DNA from 2 places in the Bacillus sp. FAU20 genome. Region 1 is predicted to be linked to the other one. Evidence: riboswitches for the same ligand, from Rfam matches in the RefSeq annotation. Region 1 holds a riboswitch; the other holds the start of a gene.
The links. A riboswitch is a leader RNA that binds a small molecule or an ion and turns the genes downstream of it on or off. The one in region 1 is predicted to bind S-adenosylmethionine.
Positions count from the first base shown of each region.

Region 2: another riboswitch for S-adenosylmethionine. It lies ahead of mtnK (S-methyl-5-thioribose kinase); the one in region 1 lies ahead of AC0OM3_RS25790 (methionine ABC transporter ATP-binding protein).

Region 1 covers NZ_JBVYHY010000027.1:3,623-12,074, forward strand. Annotated here, with positions in the region: gene ligA (NAD-dependent DNA ligase LigA) at 1-631, shown strand, start outside; gene AC0OM3_RS25770 (CamS family sex pheromone protein) at 648-1,844, shown strand; gene AC0OM3_RS25775 (TSUP family transporter) at 1,941-2,711, shown strand; gene pruA (L-glutamate gamma-semialdehyde dehydrogenase) at 2,865-4,412, shown strand; gene AC0OM3_RS25785 (cysteine hydrolase family protein) at 4,684-5,229, opposite strand; SAM riboswitch class I at 5,472-5,578, shown strand; gene AC0OM3_RS25790 (methionine ABC transporter ATP-binding protein) at 5,702-6,721, shown strand; gene AC0OM3_RS25795 (methionine ABC transporter permease) at 6,711-7,376, shown strand; gene AC0OM3_RS25800 (MetQ/NlpA family ABC transporter substrate-binding protein) at 7,398-8,252, shown strand; gene AC0OM3_RS25805 (HXXEE domain-containing protein) at 8,428-8,452, opposite strand, start outside.
Region 2 covers NZ_JBVYHY010000003.1:597,461-604,742, forward strand. Annotated here, with positions in the region: gene AC0OM3_RS03485 (pyridoxal phosphate-dependent aminotransferase) at 31-1,209, opposite strand; gene AC0OM3_RS03490 (carbon-nitrogen family hydrolase) at 1,307-2,086, shown strand; SAM riboswitch class I at 2,158-2,299, shown strand; gene mtnK (S-methyl-5-thioribose kinase) at 2,390-3,571, shown strand; gene mtnA (S-methyl-5-thioribose-1-phosphate isomerase) at 3,568-4,629, shown strand; gene AC0OM3_RS03505 (YvrJ family protein) at 4,697-4,858, shown strand; gene AC0OM3_RS03510 (3-hydroxybutyrate dehydrogenase) at 4,889-5,665, opposite strand; gene AC0OM3_RS03515 (PadR family transcriptional regulator) at 5,861-6,205, shown strand; gene AC0OM3_RS03520 (DUF1129 domain-containing protein) at 6,192-6,956, shown strand; gene AC0OM3_RS03525 (DUF1129 domain-containing protein) at 6,973-7,282, shown strand, end outside.

The sequences.
Region 1 (8,452 bases):
TGCTGATTACATTCGTACATTTGCTGATTTATATGCATTGACGAAAGAGCAATTATTACAGTTAGAACGTTTTGGTGAAAAATCAGCAACAAACTTAATACAAGCAATTGAAAATTCTAAAGAAAACTCGTTAGAGCGATTATTATTTGGTCTTGGAATTCGCCACGTTGGAGCGAAAGCAGCACGTACATTTGCAGAGCACTTTGAAACGATGGATGAGCTTGTAAAAGCAACGGAAGAAGAACTAAAAGCAATTAATGAAATTGGCGAAAAAATGGCTCAATCTGTTGTGACATATTTTGATAATGAAGATGTATTAGAGTTATTACAGCAGTTTAAAGAGTATGGCGTGAATATGACATACAAAGGTATAAAAATTGCAGATTTACAAAATGTTGAATCTTACTTCGCAGGAAAAACGGTTGTTTTAACAGGTAAGCTAGAAGTTATGGGACGAAGTGAAGCGAAGAAGAAGATTGAGGCATTAGGTGGAAAAGTAACAGGAAGTGTTAGTAAGAGTACGGATTTGGTTGTTGCAGGTGAAGCAGCTGGTTCGAAATTAGCACAAGCGGAGAAACATAATGTTGAGGTTTGGAATGAAGAGAGGTTCTTACAAGAGCTAAATAAGTAAGAGGTGCAAACTTACCATGAAAAAAATAGCATTAGCGGTATTAAGCCTTGGCCTACTTGTAAGTGGGTGTAGTGCAGGTGCCGACAAAGATGAAAAAGTGGCTGGGAAATCGGGGAAAGCAAAAGAACAATCAGTTGTTCCAAAATACGCTATTTCGGATGAATATTATAAGACGACTATTCCATTTGATGGTGGAAAGGCACGTGGTTTAGTGGTGCAAGGGTTAAATAGTCGCCTTGATATAGATGAATTTGAAACAGGATTAATGCGAATTGCAAAAGAATCATTTAGTACGAAAGATAATTTTTTAAAAGGCGGAAAAGCTCTAGATACTCAAACTATACAGATGCTTGTTAAAAGAAAACGTACAGATGCTGAACAAAAGGAACTAGAGGAAAAATTAAAAAAAGATGCAGTTAAATTTCCTAATATAGGATTAAATCCTGCCTTAGGAACAGGATCCGAATCACTAGAAGTGAAAAATAAAAAAAATCCAATATATATTTCAAATATTTTAGAGCATGATTATTATGTGAAAAAAGGCGATAACGACGAGGAACGTGTTGGTATGGTAGTTGGATTAGCGATGAATTCTGTTCAATATTTTAACGAAGAGCATGGTTACCCACGTGAAGCTGCAATCCCAGATGAAAAGATGTTAGCTGAAGGGAAAAAAATGGCGCAAGAAATTTTGAAAGTCATACATCAAAAAGAACCTGAAACAAAAAATATTCCGATAACATTTGCGATTTATCGCCAAGCTCCAAAGTCTTCGCTCGTGCCAGGTAATTTTGTTTCTTATGCAAATGTCGAAAAAGGTAGTGAAACGGTTGAAGATTGGAAACAAATTAATGAAAAATATTATTTGTTCCCATCAGAGCAAGCGAAAACAGATAATAAACGTGAAGATCTTGCAAGAGTATCCAACTTTAAGGCAAAACTAAGCGATTATTTCCAAGGAGACTATACAGCTGTTATTGGTACTGGTATGTATAGAGATGATGAATTAAGAGAAATGAAGCTTGATATTCCTGTCCAGTTTAATGGAAAAGCTGAAATAGTTGGTTTTACACAATATGTGGCAGGGCTTGTTATGGAATACTTCCCGAATTATATGAAAGTACAAGTAACGATTAAATCTGTAGAACGCCCAGAAGCTATTATTATACGTGAAGCAAAAAAAGATGAACCACTTGTGAAAATTTTAGATTAAATATGAAGGCTGTTCCTCTATGGAACAGCTTTTTTTCTTATGTAATTTTGTTATAATTTAAAATGTTGTAAAAAATAGGGGGAAGGGGTAAAGCTCATGGACGAATTAAGTTTTCAAGTCATTATTTTATTAATTGCATTCGGTTTTTTAGCAGCTTTTATTGATTCCGTTGTTGGAGGAGGAGGGTTAATTTCGCTTCCTGCACTTATGTTTGTTGGCCTATCGCCAGCTTCGGCAATTGCAACGAATAAATTAGCGGCAACAATGGGGACATTTACGAGTGCGATGTATTTCATTCGATCAGGAAAAGTTGATTTTAAAATTGTAGGAAAGTTAATCCCGTTAACTATTGTTGGAGCTGTGGCAGGCGCTTTAGTAGTAAAATTTATTCCATCGGATATTTTACGCCCAATAGTACTTGTAATGTTGGTATTTATTGCTATTTATATTATTGCAAAAAAGAATTGGGGAAGTGTGTCTACCTATAAGAAGATGACGCAAAGAAAAACATTAATATTTTTCTTTGTTATTTTAATGATAGGATTTTATGATGGATTTTTTGGATCAGGGACAGGGTCGTTTTTAATTTTTGCATTTTTATTAATTGGCTTGGATTTTATTCAAGCAGCAGCATCTGGAAAACTTTTGAATTTTGTTAGTAATATTGTATCTTTAATTACTTTTTTATTTTTAGACATAATTCATTTTGAATACGGTATTATCATGGGATTATCAATGATCTTAGGTGCTTATTTTGGATCGAAGTTTGCGGTTCAAAAAGGTGTTGGATATGTGAGGACTTTATTTTTATTAGTTACCATATTATTGATTGGAAAAAATGTTTTGGAATATACTCATATTTTGTAGATTCATACCCATGTATGGATCTCTTTTTTTATTATATTTTAAAAATTTATTAATTTTTAAAATATAAGTCTAGGAATATTTGAATAAATCTAAATTATCGTGTAGAATAATGTTGTAAAATGTAAACGTTTTTCTAAGGGGAGGCTAAAAAGAATGGTAGTAGCATACAAACATGAGCCATTTACAGATTTTTCAGTGGAGGCTAACAAATTAGCGTTTGAAGAAGGTTTAAAGAAAGTAGAATCTTATCTTGGACAAGACTATCCATTAATTATTGGGGGAGAAAAAATCACTACAGAAGACAAAATTGTTTCTGTAAACCCTGCAAATAAAGAGGAACTTGTTGGTCGTGTTTCAAAAGCAAGCCGTGAGTTAGCTGAAAAAGCAATGCAAGTAGCGGATGAAACATTCCAAACTTGGAGAAAATCAAAGCCAGAAATGCGTGCAGACATTTTATTCCGTGCTGCAGCAATCGTTCGTCGCAGAAAACATGAATTCTCTGCTATTCTTGTAAAAGAAGCAGGTAAGCCATGGAATGAGGCAGATGCTGATACAGCAGAAGCAATCGACTTTATGGAATATTATGGTCGTCAAATGTTAAAATTAAAAGACGGTATTCCAGTAGAAAGCCGTCCAATTGAATATAATCGTTTCTCTTACATTCCATTAGGAGTAGGTGTTATCATTTCTCCTTGGAACTTCCCATTCGCAATTATGGCAGGTATGACAACAGCTGCTTTAGTTTCTGGTAACACAGTATTACTAAAACCAGCTAGTACAACTCCTGTAGTAGCAGCGAAATTTATGGAAGTATTGGAAGAAGCTGGATTACCAGCTGGCGTAGTAAACTTCGTTCCAGGTAACGGTTCTGAAGTTGGTGACTACTTAGTAGATCATCCTCGTACACGTTTCGTAAGCTTCACGGGATCTCGTGATGTAGGTATCCGTATCTATGAGCGTGCAGCGAAAGTAAACCCAGGACAAATTTGGTTAAAACGCGTTATCGCTGAAATGGGCGGTAAAGATACAATCGTTGTTGATAAAGAAGCAGATCTTGAATTAGCAGCTAAGTCTATCGTTGCATCAGCATTCGGATTCTCAGGACAAAAATGTTCTGCATGTTCTCGTGCAGTAATCCATGAAGATGTATACGATCACGTATTAAATCGTGCTGTTGAATTAACAAAAGAATTAACAGTTGCTAACCCAGCAGTATTAGGTACAAACATGGGTCCTGTTAATGACCAAGCTGCATTCGATAAAGTAATGAGCTATGTTGCAATTGGTAAAGAAGAAGGTAGAATCTTAGCAGGTGGCGAAGGAGACGATTCTAAAGGCTGGTTCATCCAACCAACAATCGTTGCCGACGTTGCAGAAGATGCTCGCTTAATGAAAGAAGAAATCTTCGGACCAGTAGTAGCATTCTGTAAAGCGAAAGACTTCGATCATGCACTTGCAATTGCAAATAATACAGAATACGGTTTAACAGGAGCAGTTATCTCTAACAACCGTGACCATATTGAAAAAGCACGTGAAGACTTCCACGTAGGTAACTTATACTTCAACCGTGGATGTACTGGTGCAATCGTAGGATACCAACCATTCGGTGGCTTTAACATGTCTGGTACAGACTCTAAAGCTGGTGGACCTGATTACTTAGCACTTCACATGCAAGCAAAAACTACTTCTGAAACTTTATAAGAAATAGTAGAGGAGCTCTTCACAGAATGTGAAGAGCTCCTTTTAAAATTGAAATCCTATATATTACTATCGTTCGAAAGGAATGAGCTAAAACCTATTAATAGCGGGATAAACATGTGAACAGAAATAAAATGATGAGAAAAGTTGACTTATTAGTCATTTTTTTTAGTATTCATTTTGAGAATTTCCTGTATAATACAATTTGAAAGAAAATCTATGGTTCGACAAGGAACACTCCTTTCGGTTTTGCTCACTGAAAGGAGTGTTTTTTTTATGTAGCTAAAAATTCTTTCGTGCTTATTACATTTGCATATACACCATTTAAACTAGCTAAAATTGTATTGTGAATATAAACAGCTGGTATAGTAGCGTTCTTAAAAGAAAGGTCTTTTGTAGCACAAGCATCATGTATAACGGTACATTGAAAGTCAAAATCGAATGCAGCCCTTACTGTAGCATCAATACACATATGAGTCATCATCCCGCATACAACGACATGTTCAATATCTAAACGTTTTAATTGCTCTAGAAGATTAGTTTCTCGGAAGCTATTTGGATAATGTTTGACTATAACTGTTTCTTCTCTAAGTGGACGTACGCTTTCGTGAATATGTACACCTTCTGTATTAGGTAGGAAAAAAGTAGCGTCATCTTTTATAGCTACGTGTTGGATATGAAAAATAGGTTCGTTGTTTGTTCTAAAGTGTTGTAATAACTGATTAGCATATTCGCTTGCTTCTACTGGATTACGCAATTCCATCTTTCCATTTGGAAAATAATCGTTTTGAATATCGACGAGTAAAAGAGCTGTTTTCATATATTTATCTTCCTCCGAGTTTCATATTCAAATAAATTTATTCAATTCGTAGAGAGGATTCTCCTGTTTAAAAATATGAGGAAAAAGAATTTTAAATAACCTTGAAAGTTACTATTTTCTCATGAATTTTCATCTGAAAATTTTAATAAAGGAATAATTAATATTTTTCTAAAAAATGTATTGACTCTTATTATTCTGAGTTCTATAATGAGAATTAATTAAACGACAATTAAATCGATACATTCTTATCCAGAGAGGTGGAGGGACTGGCCCTACGATACCTCAGCAACGGGTTTTTTTAATACCGTGCTAACTCCAGCAAGCCATATAAAGGCTTGGAAGATGAGAAGATGTGAACGAGTACATATAAGTGCTCTCCTTCTTATCTTTATGGTTGATAAGAAGGAGGGCACTTTTTATTTTACCTCGAAAGCTCTGCTTCAAGTTTTTACAGCATATAGGAGGGGAAAAAATGATCTCTTTTAACAATGTAAGTAAAGTGTATGAATCAGCTGGGCAATCTGTTCATGCGGTGGAGGATGTAACATTATCAGTTGAGAAAGGCGAAATTTTTGGCATTATTGGTTTTAGTGGCGCTGGAAAGAGTACGTTATTACGCTTAGTAAATATGTTAGAGAGACCGACGGCAGGAACGATTTCAATAGATGATAAAGATATTACATCATTATCCACGAAAGAATTACGTAAACTGAGACAAAGAATTGGAATGATTTTTCAAAGTTTTAATTTATTTAATTCAAGAACAGTATTTGGAAATATTGCTTATCCATTAAAGTTAGCGAAAGTACCAAAGAATGAGATAAAAGAAAGAGTAAATGAACTGCTGAAGTTTGTAGGGTTAGAAGATAAAGCAAACTATTACCCAGAGCAGCTATCAGGTGGACAAAAGCAGCGTGTGGGCATTGCTAGAGCACTTGCGACATCGCCAGATATTCTTATATGTGATGAGGCAACATCAGCCTTAGATCCAGAAACAACGACAGAAATTCTAAACTTATTAAAGAAAGTAAATAGAGAATACAATTTAACAATTCTTCTTATTACACATGAAATGCATGTTGTGAAAGAAATTTGTCACCGTGTAGCTGTAATGGAGAAAGGAAAAGTTATTGAAGAAGGAAAACTGTTTGATGTTTTCACGCAACCAAAAACAAAGACGACTCAAAACTTTGTACGTTCTGTCATTAATGATCATTTACCGGAAAGTGTTCTAGCGAAAATTCAAAATGGTGGTCAAATTTATCGTCTAACATTTACTGGTGAGGAGACAGGACAGCCGGTACTATCATATATCGCAAAAAACTATAACGTCGATGTAAATGTACTGTACGGAAATATTATTGAACTTCAAAATGTGCTATTTGGAAATCTTCTTGTAGAGTTGCAAGGTGAGCAGAGGGAAATTCAAAAAGCATTACAACATCTAAGACTGCAAGTGCAGCTGAAGGAGGTAGAAGCTCATGCGAGTTGATTGGAGTATATTTTGGCCGCGCATACTAGATGCGACGGGGGATACCCTCTTAATGGTAATTGTAACCCTTATATTCGCTACAATTCTTGGTATACCCCTAGGTTTACTATTATATGTAACGAGAAAAGGAAACTTTTTAGAAAATAAATGGGTCTTTTCTATTCTTAATATCATTATTAATACAATTCGTCCGGTTCCATTCATTATCTTTTTAGTAGCTTTAAGCCCACTAACAAGAAGTGTTATCGGAACGACGATTGGAACAGCAGCAGCAATCTTCCCAATGACGTTAGTTGCATCAATCGGCATTGCTAGAATGGTTGAAACAAATCTTGTTTCTGTTCCAAAGGGAGTCATTGAAGCAGCTCAAGCAATGGGGGCTTCGCCAATTAGAATTGTTTTTGAAATTCTTGTGCCAGAAGCGTTAGCGCCATTGATCTTAGGGGTTACATTTATGACAGTTGGTTTAATTGAATTTTCTGCAGTTGCTGGGCTTGTCGGTGGTGGCGGTCTTGGTGATTTAGCGATGACATATGGTTATCAACGTTTTGATACATCAGTTATGTTCGTAACGGTCGTTTTACTTATCATTCTTGTACAGGTAGCTCAAAATTTAGGAAACTACTTTGCGAAAGTCTTTTTACGCAGATCATAAAAAGGAAGAGGGTAAAAGAAAATGAAGAAAATTTTAGCATTTGCATTATCAGCGATTGTAGGAGTTTCAGCGTTAAGTGGCTGTTCAAGTGGAGACATAGGGGCAGGAGCTAAAGAAAAAGTAGTTCGCGTTGGTGTAACTGGAACGGATGGAGACGCTTGGGAAATTTTGAAGAGGAAAGCTGAAAAAGAAGGAATTAAAATTAAACTGGTTGAGTTCTCTGATTACACAACGCCAAATAAGGCGCTAGCTGATGGAGATATTGAACTAAACTCATTCCAGCATATTGCTTTCTTAGAGCAATTTAAAAAAGAGCATAAGTTAGATATTACAGCTGTTGGTACAACGCAAATTGCGCCAATGGGTTTATACTCTGAAAAATATAAGAAAGCAAATGAAATCCCAGATGGTTCAGAAATTGCAATTCCAAACGATCCAACGAACCAAGCACGGGCATTAAAACTTCTTGATGCAGCTGGATTATTAAAGCTTAAAAAAGACTTTGGTCTATTTGGAGATCCAAGTGGTATTGCTGAAAATCCGAAGAAATTAAAAATTACACCGGTTATCGCACAGCAAACACCTCGTGTGTTAAAAGATGTAGCGGCATCAGTTATTAATAACGGTGTTGCTGGTCAAGCTGGATTAGATCCAGCGAAGGATCCTATTTTCTTAGAAGATCCAAAGAATGAAAATGCGAAGCCTTATATTAATATTTTCGCAGCTCGTACGAAAGATAAAGATGATCCAACACTGAAAAAAGTAATTGAATTATACCATTCAAAAGAAGTAACAGATGCAATTAAGAAAGAAACAAATGATGGTTCCATTTCAGTAGATCTTTCACTTGAGGAGCTTGAAAAAATCGTAAAATAATCATTGGGTTTAATGGACTAACAGAAGGAACCCCTCCGCTGTTAGTTCGTTCAACATATAATCTACTTAACAAACAAAACAAACCATAATTCTGTACCTTCCAATTCTGTATAATATAGAATCCAATGTTTGTTAAGTAGAGTAATAGACCAGGAGTTTTCCTGGTCTTTTTTTATTACTGAAAGCAGCTAGCGAGTAGT
Region 2 (7,282 bases), on a different contig from region 1:
AATTTTGTCAGATATTTTTTATGTTGTCAATTACTTTTTGAAAAAATTCAAATTATCAATTCGATTAATGGCTTCTCGTAATCTATCTTCTGTATGCAAGAGACCAACGCGGACATACCCTTCGCCATGCTCACCAAATCCAACACCAGGAGCAACTGCAACATGTGCTTTTTCTAGTAAAATATCAGAAAATTGCTCAGAGGTATATCCTTTTGGAACAGGAAGCCATGCAAAGAATGACCCTGTTGGAATGTCTACATTCCAACCAATTGAGTGACAAGCTGAAATAAGAGCGTTTCGTCGAGATTCGTAACTATTTACAAGGTCTATTACGCAAGACTGTGAACTTAATAGTGCTTCGCGGGCAGCATCTTGAACTGCACCAAAAATACTAACATACATATGATCTTGTAATAAGTTAATGGTTTCAATGACACTTTCATTTCCTACTGCAAAAGCGATACGCCATCCAGCCATATTGAAAGTTTTCGATAGAGTGTAAATTTCAATACCTGTATTTTTAGCACCGTCTGCTTGTAAGAAACTCACGGGCTTTTGACCATCAAATCCAATAGCGCCGTAAGCAAAATCGTGAACAACTAATATATTATGTTCATTAGCAAAGTTAATGGTTGTATCAAAAAAATCTTTTGATGCAGTAGCACCGGTCGGATTATTTGGATAGTTTAAAAACATTAATTTTGCACGCTCGGCAATAGAGTCATCGATTTTCGTATAATCTGGTAAAAAATTATTTTCTGCAATAAGCGGCATTGTTTCAAATTGTGCTTTTGCTAAAGCAACTCCTGATAAATAATCTGGATAGCCTGGATCTGGAACGAGAATAGTATCACCAGGGTTTGTAAAACAAACTGGTAACTCTACTAATCCAGCCTTTCCCCCAAACAAAATAGCAACTTCTGTTTTTGGATTTACTACTACATCATATTCACGTTGATAGAATGTTGCCACGGCTTCTTTTAAACTTTCATGTCCGCGAAATGGCGGATATTTATGATGAATGGTCTTTTCTGCAGCATCTTGTAAAGCTTTTACGATATGCTGCGGTGTTGGTTGATCTGGATTACCTTGACCTAGATTAATAACATCGTGACCAGCTGCTACGACTTTGTTAACTTTTGCAACAAGTGAAGCGAAAAATTGTGTCGGCAATGATGTTACTATCTCAGAAGGTTGAAATAATTTCATACTTTCCACCTCTTTTGAAAGTTGTTACAATTCTAGTGACAAATGATATAATCTTTCCAGTATTTTGTAAAGAAAAAATAAGAATGGGGCTGACAAAATGAAAGTCGCATGTATTCAAATGGATATTGTTTTTGGAGATGTAGAAAAAAATATTGAGAATGCTAAAAATAAAATAAGCGAAGCTATGAAGGAAAGGCCAGATGTTATCGTCTTACCAGAATTATGGACAACAGGATATGATTTAACAAGACTTTCTGAAATTGCAGATAGGGATGGATTGGAAACGAAAGAAAAGTTAAAAGAATGGTCGAAACAATATGGTGTACATATTGTTGGTGGTTCCATAGCGAAGCAAACGGAACAAGGTGTTACAAATACAATGTATGTTGTAAACAAGGAAGGAGAACTAGTTAATGAATATAGTAAAGTACATTTATTTCAGCTTATGGATGAACATAAATATTTAATAGCTGGTAATGGTACGGGCGAATTTAAGCTAGATGATGTTGAATGCGCTGGAACAATTTGTTATGATATTCGTTTTCCAGAGTGGATGCGTGTCCATACTGTTAAAGGGGCAAAAGTATTATTTGTTGTAGCTGAATGGCCATTAGTTCGTTTAGCACATTGGCGTTTGCTATTGCAAGCAAGAGCAGTTGAAAATCAGTGTTATGTTGTTGCTTGTAATAGAGCAGGAAAGGATCCGAATAATGTGTTTGCAGGTCATTCTTTAATTGTGGATCCTTGGGGTGAAGTTGTAGTAGAGGCGAATGAAGAGGAATCAATTTTATTTGGAGAGCTTGTATTCGAGAAAATTAAAGAAGTACGTAAAGGAATTCCAGTTTTTGCGGATCGTCGTCCAGAATTATACAAATAAAATGTTGACAAGTGATTTTTATTCTTGGTATAGTCTTCAACATAAAGTTAAAAATTCAAAAAATTATATAACTCTTATCAAGAGCAGGTGGAGGGATTTGGCCCGATGAAACCCAGCAACCGACCGTAATACCATTGTGAAATGGGGCGTTTATTACGCCAAAAGGCACGGTGCTAATTCCAGCAGAAAGTAAAACTTTCTGGCAGATAAGAGGGGAGAAGGTAAACTTCAAACCTCTTTCTTAGTGAAAAGAGGTTTTTCTGTGTTAGAAAAACCTCTGAATTTAAAAAGGGGGAGAAGACGATGGGATATTATTCATTAACAGAAATAACAGCTGTACAATATGCGAAAGATCATGGCTATTTTGAAGCGAAGGCAAATGTCGTTTGTCATGAAATTGGAGACGGAAACTTAAATTACGTGTTCAAATTAGATGATGGAGAGAAGTCTATTATAATAAAACAGGCACTGCCATATGCGAAAGTAGTTGGTGAAAGCTGGCCATTGTCTATAAAAAGAGCAACGATTGAAAGCAAGGCATTACAAATTTTTGCGCAGTATGTACCGGATTATGTTCCAGTAGTGTACAGTCATGATGAAGAGTTAGCGATAACGGTAATAGAAGACTTATCAAGACTAACAATTACAAGAAAAGGATTAATAGACGGAGAAGAATATCCGCTTTTATCCCAGCATATCGGCTGTTTTCTAGCACATGTTTTATTTTATACTTCAGATTTTGGTTTACAGTCAGAAGAGAAGAGGGTACTAGAAGGTACCTTTGTAAACCCAGACCTTTGTAAAATTACAGAGGATTTAGTGTTTACAGATCCGTTTGGACATTATGATACAAATGATTATGAGCCAAATTTACAGCTCGTGGTTGATGAACTTTGGAGTGATAAAACTTTAAAACTAAAAGTAGCACAATATAAATATAAGTTCTTAACAAGAAAAGAAACTCTTATTCATGGTGATTTACATACTGGTAGTATTTTTTCGTCACCTTCTGAAACGAAAGTGATTGATCCAGAATTTGCGACATATGGCCCATTTGGATTTGACATAGGTCAATTTATTGCAAATCTATTATTAAATGCTTTATCTAGAGAAGAAGAAAAAAGAAGTGTACTATTTTTCCATATAGAAAAGACGTGGAGTTATTTTGTAGAAACTTTTACAAAGTTATGGATTGGAGAAGGTGTAGAAGCATATACGAAAGAAAAACAATGGTTACCAATTATTTTGCAAAATATCTTTACTGATGCAGTTGGATTTGCCGGATGTGAACTAATTCGTAGAACAATTGGTTTAGCTCATGTAGCAGATTTAGATGAAATAGAAAATAAAGAAACAAGAATTCAAGCTAAGAAACAAGCGCTATCCTTAGGAAAAGAACTAATAAAATATGAATCTAAAAGTGCTGATATTCAACTGTTTCGAACATTATTTCAACAGACAGTTTCAAGGGGTGTAAAAGCATGAGTACAATCGTTACTGTTCCGAGATCTGTAAGTTGGAAAGGTGATGCAATTGCGGTATTAAATCAAACGAAATTGCCACATAGCACAGAATACAAAACATTAACGACTATTGAAGAGGTTTGGAAAAGTATCATAATGTTAGAAGTACGCGGAGCGCCTGCAATTGGAATTGTAGCTGTATTTGGCTTGGCGCTTGCAGCGAAAAAATATAATACTTTACATATCGAAGAATTTCAAAAGAAGTTTAATAGAGACTGTAACTATTTAGGGACATCACGCCCAACGGCAGTAAATTTATTTTGGGCAATTGATCGTATGAGAGAATCTATTCGAGAGATTACTACAATAAAAGAAGCACAAAAAATATTAGAAGAAGAAGCGCTTCGCATTCAGCAGGAAGATGAAGAGGTGTGTCGAAATATTGGGGAATATGCGTTAACATGTTTTAAAGATGGCGATAATATTTTAACAATCTGTAACGCTGGAAGTATCGCAACTGCCAGATATGGAACTGCATTAGCTCCCTTTTATATTGGAAAAGAGAAAGGTGTGCGTTTACATGCATATGCGTGTGAAACGAGGCCAGTTTTACAAGGTGGTCGCTTAACGACGTGGGAATTGAAGCAAGCAAATATTGATGTGACCCTTATTACAGATAATACTGCAGCTCATGCTATTCAAACGAAAGAAATAAACGCGATTATTGTGGGGGCGGATCGAATTGTCGCAAATGGAGATACAGCCAATAAAATAGGGACAATGAATTTAGCTATTTTAGCAAAGCACTTTAATATCCCATTTTACGTTGCTGCTCCACTGTCAACATTTGATGTTACGAAAGAAACTGGAGCCGAAATTATTATTGAAGAAAGAGATGAAACAGAAGTTACGAAAATCTTTGGAAAACAAGTAGCACCAATTGGAACGGATGTTTATAATCCAGCATTTGACATAACGCCGAATGAATTAATTACAGGAATTATTACTGAGAAAGGTATTATACGCGGGGACTATAAACGAGAAATTGCATCATTATTTGAAAAACAAGCTAATACATAATAGCTTGTTTTTTTATGCCTAAATGCAGTGTTTTCTCTTACTTATATAATGAAAGGAGGGGAAGAGGATGGAAGAGTGGATCAAGATGATAGGTAATGTAGGGTTTCCGATTGTTGTAACATTATATTTACTTCACCGTATTGAAAGTAAATTAGATGGGGTAATTGTTGCAATTGAGAAGCTCCCGCGGCAATTACTAAAGTACGAAGATCCTCGCGATAAAAAATAAAGTTTGCTCTTCTTGAGCAAACTTTATTTTTTATTGAGCAGTATAACCACCATCTATAACAACAGCTTGTCCCGTTATACCTTTAGCTTTTTCACTCGCTAAAAACATCGCATAATCAGCGATTTCTTGTACTTGTAATAAGCGCTTTTGTGGGACGAGTGGATAAATAACATCTTCTAAAACATTTTCAAGTGGTACATTTCGTGTAGTAGCTAAGTCTTGTAGTTGATTACGTACAAGAGGGGTATCGACATAACCAGGGCAAAGGGCATTAACAGTAATACCATGCGTAGCACCTTCTAAAGCAGCAACTTTTGTTAATCCAATTACGCCATGTTTTGCACTATTGTAGGCAGCTTTTCCAGCAAATCCGACAAGGCCGTTAATAGAAGCGACATTAATAATACGACCATATTTTTGTTGTTTCATAATCGGAAAGGCATGCTTAATTGCGATAAACGGAGCAATTTGCATAATTTGAATTAGTAGCTCGAACTTTTCAGTTGGAAAGTCTTCAATGGGTGAAACGTGTTGCATTCCTGCGTTGTTAATTAATATATCTAATGAACCGAAATGATCAACTGTTTGAGAAATTGCTGCTGTAATTTCCTCTTCAGATGTAACGTCACATTTTAAACCGATAGCTTGAAAATCTTCATTTTGTAATTGTTCAGCAGCTTCTTTTGCACGTTCTTCAAGCCGATCGGTAATCACAACTTTTGCACCTTCTTTTGCAAAAGCCTTTCCCATTTCATAACCAATACCACTCGCAGCACCAGTTAAAAAGACAACTCGATTTGTAACCATGATGAAAAACATCCCTTCATAATAAAGTTTTCATAGTGCACTATTTAGAGAGGCTACAATGAAATTCCTGCAAACATTTGGAAAAATATCGTTAGCTATCTTGTTTTGCAAAATAGTCTTTGCTATACTATTTTGTAAAGCAAGATACTTACGCTTATCTATCTTGTAAAACAAGATAGTAGGAGGATTTAAATTATGTCGACAAGTCAAATGCTGAAAGGGATTTTAGAAGGATGCTTACTTGCTATTATTTCTGAAGGCGAAATATACGGTTATGAAATGAGTGAAAAGCTAGCGAAGTATGGTTTTACAATGGCGAGTGAGGGAAGTATTTATCCGTTATTAATACGAATGCAAAAAGAAGGACTAATAACAAGCGTAATGAAGGAATCTCCATCTGGTCCAAAGAGAAAATATTATACATTAACAGAAAAAGGCGAGGAAGCACTTGATGAATTTATGGATCGCTGGGAAACGATGCAAAGTAGTGTAGAACGTCTACTTGAAGGGAAGGGGGGGGAAAATAATGCTATCAAATGAAGCACGAAAGTTTTTATTAGATATGAGATTATTTTTGACGGCAAAGAGTGTAAAAGAAAGTGATATTGAAAACTTTTTAGAAGATGCAGAGTTGCATTTAATAGAAGGTGAGAGTAAGGGGAAGAGTGTAGAAGATATTTTCGGAAGCTCACCGAAAGAATATGCAAATGAACTTGTAAAGGTAATGGAAAAGGATAGATGGGAAACGTGGAAGCAAATTGGTTTTACAGTAATGAATATCGTATCATTTTGGATTATTGCTTCTATCTTAATAGTGAATAACGGAATGTTACAGATTTCACTTATTCAGTGTATCGGTTATAGTTTTTCATTTATTTTAGTTGTTATAGGTCCTAATTTTCTACTTCGCAAAATGACCTTCGTAACAAGCTTTACAAAAACATGGTTTTCTATGTGGTCTCTAGTTATGATTACTCCAATGTTTTTATTAGGAGCTGTTACGATATTAGATGTGATATATCCAACAAAAATGCTCACATTCACCGAAGTGCAAAGTTATATAGTGGCTGGTGGGATTTTTATCATCACAGTAGCTATAAATATATATTTTGAAGGATGGTTTAAAAATTTATATTTAATCATTCCACTTTCAATTATGTTAGTGTTTAAAACATTTACATCGGAAGATCTCGTGCCAATGTTATTTCAAATTATATGTTTATATGGAAGTTTATTTATTTTAACTTTCGTTGAAATTATGATGAAGACGAATAGAAGAGAAGCGGTTTAATAAGGGAGGGATTATTATGAAGATTTCTAAAGAAGGGGAAAAGTTTTTAATCGATACGAAAGTGTATTTAATAACAAAAGGAATTAAAGAAGAAGATGTGGACGCCTTTCTAGAAGATGCAGAGCTTCATTTAATAGAAGGTGAGAAAGAGGGAAAGACGGTAAGTGATATATTTGGTGATTCACCAAAAGAGTATGCGGAAGAATTAGCGAAAGAGATGGAGAAGGATAAAAGCGGGAGTATAAAAAGTATCTTAGGAATGATAATTGGGATAGGTGGATATTGGTTACTTACAAATATTTTATTTGGAAATCCGAATCAACAAT